2 regions of the Delftia sp. WSY_7 genome follow, and region 2 is predicted to be linked to the other one. Evidence: riboswitches for the same ligand, from Rfam matches in the RefSeq annotation. Region 2 holds a riboswitch; the other holds the start of a gene.

Region 1 (4,717 bases), on a different contig from region 2:
TATCGGCTTTCTCGATCCGGCTGCGCCCAAGAAGCTGATGCCGCGCCTCAACCAGCTTTTCAACCGCTCGCAACTGACCGCCGAGGAAATCCACATCCTGCGCGGTGTTGCGAAGGCCATGCTGCAGAGCACCCCACCGAAACGCTAGACTGAGCGGTCTTGTCAACAATAACCAGCCCCTAGATGCTTGACCGCCTGCGCTCCGATATCCAGTGCATCCTCGACCGCGACCCTGCGGCACGCAGCACCTGGGAGGTCATCACCTGTTATCCGGGTCTGCATGCGATCTGGCTGCAACGCCCGGCGCACTGGTGCTGGAACCATGGCCTCAAGTGGCTGGGGCGCTTCATCTCGCACATCGGCCGCTGGCTCACCGGCATTGAAATCCACCCCGGCGCCGTCATCGGCGAGCGCGTCTTCATAGACCACGGCATGGGCGTCGTCATCGGCGAGACGGCCGTGGTCGGCGACGGCTGCACCATCTACCACGGCGTGACCCTGGGTGGCACCTCGCTGTACAAGGGCGCCAAGCGCCATCCCACGCTGGGCCGCGATGTGGTGGTCAGCGCAGGCGCCAAGGTGCTGGGCGGCTTCGAGGTGGGCGACGGCGCCAAGATCGGCAGCAATGCCGTGGTCATCAAGCCCGTGCCCGCAGGCGCCACGGCGGTGGGCATTCCGGCGCGCATCATCGCCAGCAAGAACGGCCACAGCGCCGACGTGACCGAGCACGACCCGGCATCGGCCAAGGCCGAGTCCATCAAGGTCCCGGCCTCTGCCGCGCCCCAGCCGTTCACGGCCTACGGCATCACCCAGGAAATGGACCCCGTGGCCCAGGCCATGCGCGGCCTGAGCGATGGCGCGGCCGCGCACGAGCAGCAGATCGCGCTGCTTTGGGAGGCCATTGCCAAGCTCTCGGCCGGCAGCAAGGTGGGCGACTGCGTGCCCTGCGAATCCGAGCGCCCGCAGGCGTTCCAGAAGGACAAGATCGACCAGATCATGGGCAAGTAGGCCTGCAGAAGATCACCCAAGATCCCCCAAGAAGACCGGAGACTCCGACCAGCATGAACGTTGAACAGGCCTTGCATGCGCGCCGCTCCGTGCGCGCCTTCCTGCCCCAGTCGCCCGATGCGGCGCTGGTGCGCTCCCTGATGGAACAGTCGGCCAATGCGGCCTCGGGCGGCAACCTGCAGCCCTGGCGCGTGCTGGCGCTGACAGGCGAGCCGCTGCAGCAACTGCTGACCGCCGTTGCCGAAGCCGAGCCCCAGGACGCCCAGCCCGGCCTGTCCTACCCGCCCAACCTTTGGGAGCCCTACCGCAGCCGGCGCTTTGCCAATGGCGAAGAGCTGTACCAGTCGCTGGGCATTCCGCGCGACGACAAGCCCGCGCGGCTGGAGCAGCTGGCCCGCAACGGCCAGTTCTTCGGCGCGCCCGTGGGCCTGATCGTGGCGGTGGACGAGCGCATGGGCCTGCCGCAATGGGTGGACCTGGGCATCTACCTGCAGTCCTTCATGCTGCTGGCCTGCGCCAATGGCCTGGCCACCTGCGCCCAGGGCTTCTGGCGCCGCTACAACGACGCCGTGACCCAGGCGCTGGCGCTGCCCGAGGGCTACCACGTGGCCTTCGGCATTGCGCTGGGCTACGAGGACAAGAGCGCCCCCATCAACGGCTGGCGCGCCACGCGCGCTCCGCTGGCCGAATGGGGTGCGCTGCGCGGCTTTGACTGACGGCGGCGCATGGCCCCTGGGCAAACCCGCAGGCGATGGGCCGCCAACCATCCTCTATACTTGCCGCTGCTCCGGGGTGTGCTGATGCACTGAGATGCCAACCGGTCCATGCGCTGCATGGGCCAGGCGGCGAACCCGACGAACTTGATCCGGTTGATACCGGCGGAAGAAGAGCGGGACCCTGAAGCGGGGCCGAAGTCAGAGGATGGAAGTCCGCCACGGCGGATACACGCAGGGCCGCAACGGCCAGGCAGGCCACCATCCGATGCGCATCGACCCTTGCCAACCAAGGCTGCTCGTGCGCCTTGGCGTGCGTGGCAACCAGGGGCCAAGGCCATACGGCCCTGGCAGGCCCACACTGGCATAGCCCGGTGCGCGGCCTTTGGCACAGCCCAAGGAGTGTCCGGTTCCCGGAGCGTTGTTGATCGACGCTTTGAACGCAAGGAACCCGACATGAACGCTCCCGATTCCATCTTCACCCCCGCAGCCGGCGAAGCTCCCGACGCACAGCGTTTTTCCGACCTGCTGGCGCAGTCGCGCAAGCCGTTCCCGGCCTCCACCAAGAGCTATCTGCAAGGCAGCCTGCATGCCGGCCTGAGCGTGCCCGTGCGCGATATCCAGCTGACCAATGGCGAGCAGGTCAGCGTCTATGACACCTCGGGCCCCTACACCGACCCGGCCGTGGCCATCGACGTGCGCAGCGGCCTGCCGGGCGTGCGCAATGCCTGGATCGAGTCGCGCGGCGACAGCGAGTACTACGCCGGCCGCCTGCGCCAGGCCCTGGACGACGGCGGCAAGCGCGGCGAGGAAGACGAGCGCGTGGCCCGCCTGCGGGCCGAGGCCGCATCGCTGCAGCGCCAGCCGCGCCGCGCCAAGAGCGGTGGCAACGTCACCCAGATGCACTACGCGCGCAAGGGCATCATCACGCCCGAGATGGAGTACGTGGCCCTGCGCGAGAACGGCCGCCGCGAATGGATGGCCGAGTACCAGCAGGACGCCGCGCGCGAGGCGCGCCTGGCCGGCAACGGCCTGGGCGCCGCCATCCCCAAGATCATCACGCCCGAGTTCGTGCGCGACGAAGTGGCGCGCGGCCGCGCCATCATCCCGGCCAACATCAACCACCCCGAGATCGAGCCCATGGCCATCGGGCGCAACTTCAAGGTCAAGATCAACGCCAATATCGGCAACTCGGCCGTCACCTCCAGCATCGAGGAAGAGGTCGAGAAGCTGGTCTGGGCAATCCGCTGGGGTGCGGACAACGTGATGGACCTGTCCACCGGCAAGAACATCCACACCACGCGCGACTGGATCATCCGCAACTCGCCCGTACCCATCGGCACCGTGCCCATCTACCAGGCGCTGGAAAAAGTGGGCGGCATCGCCGAGGACCTGACATGGCCCATCTTCCGCGACACGCTGATCGAGCAGGCCGAGCAGGGCGTGGACTACTTCACCATCCACGCCGGCGTGCGCCTGGCCTACATCCACCTCACGGCCCAGCGCCGCACGGGCATCGTCTCGCGCGGCGGCTCCATCATGGCCAAGTGGTGCATGGCCCACCACCGCGAGAGCTTCCTGTACGAGCACTTCGAGGACATCTGCGACATCATGAAGCAGTACGACGTCAGCTTCTCGCTGGGCGACGGCCTGCGCCCCGGCAGCGCCTCGGACGCCAATGACGAAGCCCAGTTCGCCGAACTGCAGACCCTGGGCGAGCTGACCCAGCTGGCCTGGAAGCACGACGTGCAGACCATGATCGAAGGCCCCGGCCACGTGCCCATGCACATGATCCAGGCCAACATGACTGAGCAGCTCAAGCACTGCCATGAGGCGCCGTTCTACACCCTGGGCCCGCTGACCATCGACATCGCCCCCGGCTACGACCACATCGCCAGCGCCATCGGCGCGGCCATGATCGGCTGGTTCGGCACCGCCATGCTGTGCTACGTCACGCCCAAGGAGCACCTGGGCCTGCCCGACCGCGACGACGTCAAGCAGGGCATCATCGCGTACAAGATCGCCGCCCACGCCGCTGACGTCGCCAAGGGCCACCCCGGCGCCCGCGCCCGAGACGACGCGCTGAGCCAGGCCCGCTTCGACTTCCGCTGGCAGGACCAGTTCAACCTGGGCCTGGACCCCGACACCGCCCAGGCCTACCACGACGAAACCCTGCCCAAGGACAGCGCCAAGGTGGCGCACTTCTGCTCCATGTGCGGCCCCAAGTTCTGCTCCATGAAGATCACCCAGGAAGTGCGCGAATTCGCCGCTGCCAAGGGCGTGGCCGAGCAGGAAGGCATTGCCGCCGGAATGCAGGCCAAGGCCGAGGAATTCAACCGCGCGGGCGGGGAGTTCTATATCCCCATCGTGGCGGCCAGCAGCGATACGACGGCGCGTTGACGCCAGCCGGCAGGCTGCGCGCGGCTCACTGGCCGTCGCGCGGCTGCCGGTTCAACGACAACTCCTGTGCCGCCTGCAACAGGCATTCGCGCGCTCCATCCAGCGAAGGGCCCGCATGTCCATCGATGCGGCGGATATAGGGAGATGTCAGCACGGCCAGGGCCTGACCGTCAGGTCCCAGGATGGGGCAGGAGATGTCCACCACACCATAGGACTGCAGGCTTTCGCTCTGCCTGTAGCCCGTGCTGCGTATCTGTTCCAGCATGTCGTGCAGTTGTGCCTCGGGCAGTGGCACCTCGCCTTCCAAAGGCGTGTGCTCGGCCAGCATCTGCGAGCGGCGTTCGGGTGTCTGGCAGGCCAGCAGCACATGGCCTGACCCGGTGTCCAGCAGCCCGACGCGTGCGCCCAGCCTGATTGACAGGCCCCAGTTCCCGGGGCCGGGGACCTGGGCCACGATCAGGACGTTGCCACGGTCGTAGAGGCCCAGGTGGCAGGACTGCTCGGCCTGCCGCGCATAGGCATCCATGACGGGCAGCGCCTGGGTCACGAGGCGGTTGACGGGCGGGTGGCGGTGTGCCAGCGCGAACATCTTGAGG
Region 2 (4,717 bases):
GCCATGGGCGCGCTGGACGGCTCACGCAGCCTGCGCGAAGTGGCCGTGGCCGCCGCGCTGTACGTGATCATCGCCAGCCTGGCCGCCTGGGCCTGGAGCAAGAAGGTGGCGCAGGGGCCCGTGGAATGGGTGATGCGGCGGCTGACGGCACTGGGTTGATCCACAGTTTGGAAATTGCGCTCGAATGAAGTCATCGTTTTGATGGCCGCAATGCCTTGTTTGTCTACACTTGCCTCCATTCAAAAATGGGGGAGATTCAATGGCTGAGGCGGTTTACAAGAAATGGCTCAGGGCTGTGATCGGGCTGCAATGCCTGCTGATCCTGGCCTTTGTCTTTCGGGGGTGGCTGTTGCCCGACCCATTGGGCCCCAGGCTTCCCTCAATCCAAGGCAATACAGTGTGGATTCAAAGCCATGGCGCTTTGCATCAGTTTGATCGGCAGGGCACACGCCTGCAGCGTCTGGAGTTGGCGCAATTGGGTTTGACCCCATCGGTCAGCAGCCTTCAGTTCATTGGAGAGAAGACGCTTTGGGCGCATGACCAGGGACGTGTGCATCGCTGCGATCTGGCAATGCAGCGCTGCGTGGCGCTGGGTCTGCCCGATTTGTCCACACGCGGTGGCTATCGCTGGATGCGGGTAACGGCCGATGAAGCGCAGATTGTGGTCTCCGACGCATCCAATCACCGCGTTCTCGTTTACCAGCGCGAGGCCGCTTCCAGTGCAGCGCAAGCCTATGTGCTGCTCAAGACCTACAGCGAAGGCCTGCGCTTTCCGAATCAGACGCTGCAGGTAGGCGAGCGCATGTGGGTGGCCAATACCAACCGCCATCAGATTGCGCAAATCGATACGGCACAGAGTACCCAGGCCGCGCCTGCCGCATTTCCCGTGGAATATGCGGGCCTGCGTTCCGGGCGCCGCTTCCCGTTCGCCATGCAGCTGGATGGCCAGCAGCGTCTATGGGTGCTGGTCGCAGACTCGGGCATGCGGGGAGCAGATCTGCTGTTGATGGATTCCCAGTTGAGGCCTGAACGGGTGCTGCCGCTTTCGCCCGACCAGGACCCGAACGCCATCGCCATGGTGGGTCAGGAGTTCTTGCTGCCGGACATGACCCAATTCATCGTCCATCGCGTGGATCTGGACGGCCGCGTGCTGGAGCCTTTCGGGGATGCTCCATTCCGCGGCGAGTTGGCGTCTGCCCGCTCGTCCTATGAATGGGGCAGGCGGTTGCCTTCGTTCCTGCTGGGCAGCATCGGGGTATTGATGGCTCTGGGACTATGGCTTGCCTGGAAGGCGGGGGAATTGCGCCAATTGGGCGGCAAACGCTGGCAGGAAGTGGGCGACACCGAAGCCTCCAGCGCGGCAGTGGCTCCCTCACCGTCCCAGCACGCCGCGCAGGCTTCTCAAGCCTCGGAAGGAAAACCGCTGGTCACTTCGGTCACGGCGCTTGCGGGCAGCACCGTGAAGCGCAGGCGTGCGCTTGCCATGGTTGGCGTTCTGCATTGCCTGGTCGCTGGCGGTATGGTCTATTGGTTCTTGCCGCTTTTGCACCAGCGCGACTGCGGTCCGGACAAATCGTGCGATCCAACGGGCATGCTCGGTGTCCTGCTGGTGCTTTTGGCCGTGTTGCCGCTGTGTCTGTATGCATGGCTCTGGCGCAAGCTCAAGCAGCTGGAGACCATGCGCATAGCCACGGACGGGCATCGGATCGCGGTACGCATGGCACGCAGGACCCGCAAATTCGATGCCAGTCGCGTCACCTGCACGCGCCAGCATCTGTGGATGGGCCTTCGCGCCATTCCCCTGCGACTCAATGGCAGTCCCCTGTTCGACGAGGCCGCGTTCAGGCGCGAGATCCTGGCGCGGTTGCCGCAGCTGCAGGTGCGCGATGGCGCCTGGGACTTCGCCGTGGCACGCCACTTCTGGTCCAACAGCGGTGTGCTGGGCAAGGCCTTGGTGCTGCTGTATGTCGCGACCTTGCTGGGTTTTGTGGTTCGCCTGCTGGCCTGACGGGGTTGGCGACCCTGCTGTAAGATAGCTCTCCGCTCCGGGGTGCACGCCAGTGCTGAGATCCACACCCGAGAACTTGAACCGGGTCATTCCGGCGGAAGAAGAGCTTGCACCCCTGCGTGGCCGCCCATGCGCCACGGGCGGGGCGCCTTCGGAGCATCACGTCCCAGCTCTCGAAGGAATTCCATGGACAAGGCCCGGCCCCAGGCGGCTTCTCTGGTCGCAGACCTGATTGCATTCATTGCCATGGACGGCTGCACCGACGAGCAGTTCGATGCACTGGCCCTGCGGCTGTTCGCCTACCAATACGAATCGAATGCGCCGTTTCGCAGCTTCTGCCAGCGGCGCGGCGCCACGCTGCGCAATGTGAAGACCTGGAGCGACATTCCCGCCGTGCCCATCGATGCGTTCAAGGCCATGGAACTGCGCAGCGAGCCGGCCTCGCCCGCGGAGCGCGTGTTCATGACCAGCGGCACCACGGGCCAGGCCAAGGGGCTGTCTTCGCGCGGGCGCCACTTCCATCCCGCGCTCGATGTCTACGATGCGTCGATGACGCGCAACTTCGCGCAGCGCTTCATGGCCGGGCACGAGCGCCTGCCCATGGGCATTCTCTTTCCCGACGAGCAGGCCATGCCCAACTCTTCGCTGGCCCACTACCTGGCGCTGGCCAAGACGGAATTCGGCACTACCGACAGCCGCTACTTCCTCACCCCCGACGGCCTGGACATGCCCGGCCTGTGCGCCGTGCTGGAGGAATCCGAGCGCAGCGGCCGCCCCTATGCGCTGCTGGGCGCCAGCTTCAGCCTGGTGCATGTGATGGACGCGCTGCGCGAGCAAGGCCGCAGCTTCCGTCTGCCGCCGGGCAGCCGCATCCTGGACACGGGCGGCTACAAGGGCCAGTCGCGCGAGTTGCCGCTGGAGGACTTCTACGCCGACCTGTCCCGGCTGCTGGGCGTGCCGCGCAGCCACTGCATCAACATGTACGGCATGACCGAGTTGAGCACGCAGTTCTATGACGACGGCAATGCCACGCTGCCCTCGGTCAAGTCGGGGCCGCACTGGATACGCTCGCGCCTGGTCGAGCCCGTCACCGGCCGCAGCGTGGCGCCCGGCGAGCGCGGCATTCTCGTGCACTGCGACCTGGCCAACTACAACGCGGTCACCACCATCCTCACCGAGGACGTGGGCCTGTGGGCCGGCCATGGCGAGAACAGCGGTTTCCTGTTGCTGGGGCGTGCCGAGGGCGCAGCGGCCAAGGGCTGCTCGCTGGCGGTCGATGAATTCGTGAAGGCCGCTGCTGCATGAACATCGAGCGGATCACGGCCGGCTACCTGCCCGAACTGCCTGGTTTGCGCGAGGACGAGGTGCAGTGGCATGTGCTGCCCTTCGAACGCGGCGGCGTGCGGCTGGAAGTCTCCGTGCCCCTGCTGACCGGCCCGCAGATGCATGCGCTGGCAGCCCACATGCGCCGTGCCGCCGACCGCCACCTCAGGGCCATGCCCGTGGCCGAGATCATCGACGCCATCGACCGCGCCATCGCCCGCCTGCTGGACCGCAGCGATCCCTATCGGCGCCAGGCCGAGACCTGGCTGCCCGTGGTCAGCGGCTATGACGCCGACATGGTGCGCCTGGGACTGACGGGCTTCTTCAAGACCTTTCGCGCCGCGCAGCTGCGGCGCTTCGTGGCCGAGGACTTTGCCAACCCGGCCGTGCTGGACGGCTTCCAGCCCGCGCCCAAGGGCGGCGCGGTGCGCGCCTTCGGGCCCGACCTGCTGATGCACAGCTGGGCCGGCAATGTGCCTGCGCTGTCCCTGTGGAGCCTGGTCTGCGGCCTGCTGGTCAAGGCGCCCGCCATTGGCAAGCTGGCCAGCGCCGAGCCGCTGTTCGCGGGCTGGTTCGCACGGCTGCTGGCCGAGGTGCATCCGCCGCTGGCCGATTGCCTGGCCGTGGTGTGGTGGAGCGGTGCGGGGGGCGTGGATGGGGCGGAGGGCGCGAATGGAGATGCCGCCGCCGCGCTCCACGCCGAGGCCGACACCGTGCTCGCCTACGGCGGCAACCAGACGCTGCAGGCGCTGCGCCAGCGCCTGCCCGTGACCACGCGCTTTCTGCCGCACGGCCACAAGCTGGGCTTCGGCATGGTGGGCGCCCATGCGCTGGACACGCTCAAGGCGCCCGCCGTGGCGCGGCTGGCGGCCTGGGACGTGATGCGCTATGACCAGCAGGGCTGCTACTCGCCCCATGTCTTCTACGTGGAGCGCGGCGCCCCAGTCTCTGCGCGTGCCTTTGCCGACTACCTGGCGGCCGAACTGGCCAACCTGCAGCGGCGCTTTGCGCGCCGGCCGTTGGAGCTGGAGGAGGGCGCCGCCGTGGCCCGCTGGCAGCAGGCCGTGGAATGGTCAGGTGACGAACAGCAACTGCTGGGTCCGGTGGACGCGCCCTGGAGCGTGGCGTACAGCGACAGCCTGCAGCCGCTGGCGCCCACGGCCCTGTACCGCACGATTGCCGTGGTGGGCGTGGACCGCCTGGATGACGCCGTGCCCGTGGTGGCCGCGCAGCGCGACTACCTGCAGACGGCCGGCATTGCCGCCTCGCCCGAGCAGCTGTACCGGCTGGCGGGCCTGCTGGGCGCGGCCGGCGTCACGCGCATCAGTGCCATCGGCTCCATGAGCATGCCCGAGGCCGGCTGGCACCATGACGGCCGCTTCAACC

Evidence for each region. Region 2 has a riboswitch for thiamine pyrophosphate ahead of ACF8ME_RS05325 (long-chain fatty acid--CoA ligase). Riboswitches for the same ligand answer to the same signal wherever they lie in the genome.
Region 1: it holds a riboswitch for thiamine pyrophosphate, as region 2 does, so the genes downstream of both, thiC (phosphomethylpyrimidine synthase ThiC) here and ACF8ME_RS05325 (long-chain fatty acid--CoA ligase) in region 2, are expected to answer to the same signal.

Annotation. Positions count from the first base shown of each region.
Region 1 covers NZ_JBICLB010000055.1:278,403-283,119, forward strand. Annotated here, with positions in the region: gene ACF8ME_RS28040 (RNA methyltransferase) at 1-148, shown strand, start outside; gene cysE (serine O-acetyltransferase) at 184-1,008, shown strand; gene ACF8ME_RS28050 (nitroreductase) at 1,062-1,724, shown strand; TPP riboswitch at 1,787-1,912, shown strand; gene thiC (phosphomethylpyrimidine synthase ThiC) at 2,178-4,121, shown strand; gene ACF8ME_RS28060 (IclR family transcriptional regulator) at 4,147-4,717, opposite strand, start outside.
Region 2 covers NZ_JBICLB010000011.1:30,758-35,474, reverse strand. Annotated here, with positions in the region: gene ACF8ME_RS05335 (DUF418 domain-containing protein) at 1-159, shown strand, start outside; gene ACF8ME_RS05330 (YncE family protein) at 260-2,008, shown strand; TPP riboswitch at 2,037-2,128, shown strand; gene ACF8ME_RS05325 (long-chain fatty acid--CoA ligase) at 2,195-3,313, shown strand; gene ACF8ME_RS05320 (acyl-CoA reductase) at 3,310-4,717, shown strand, end outside.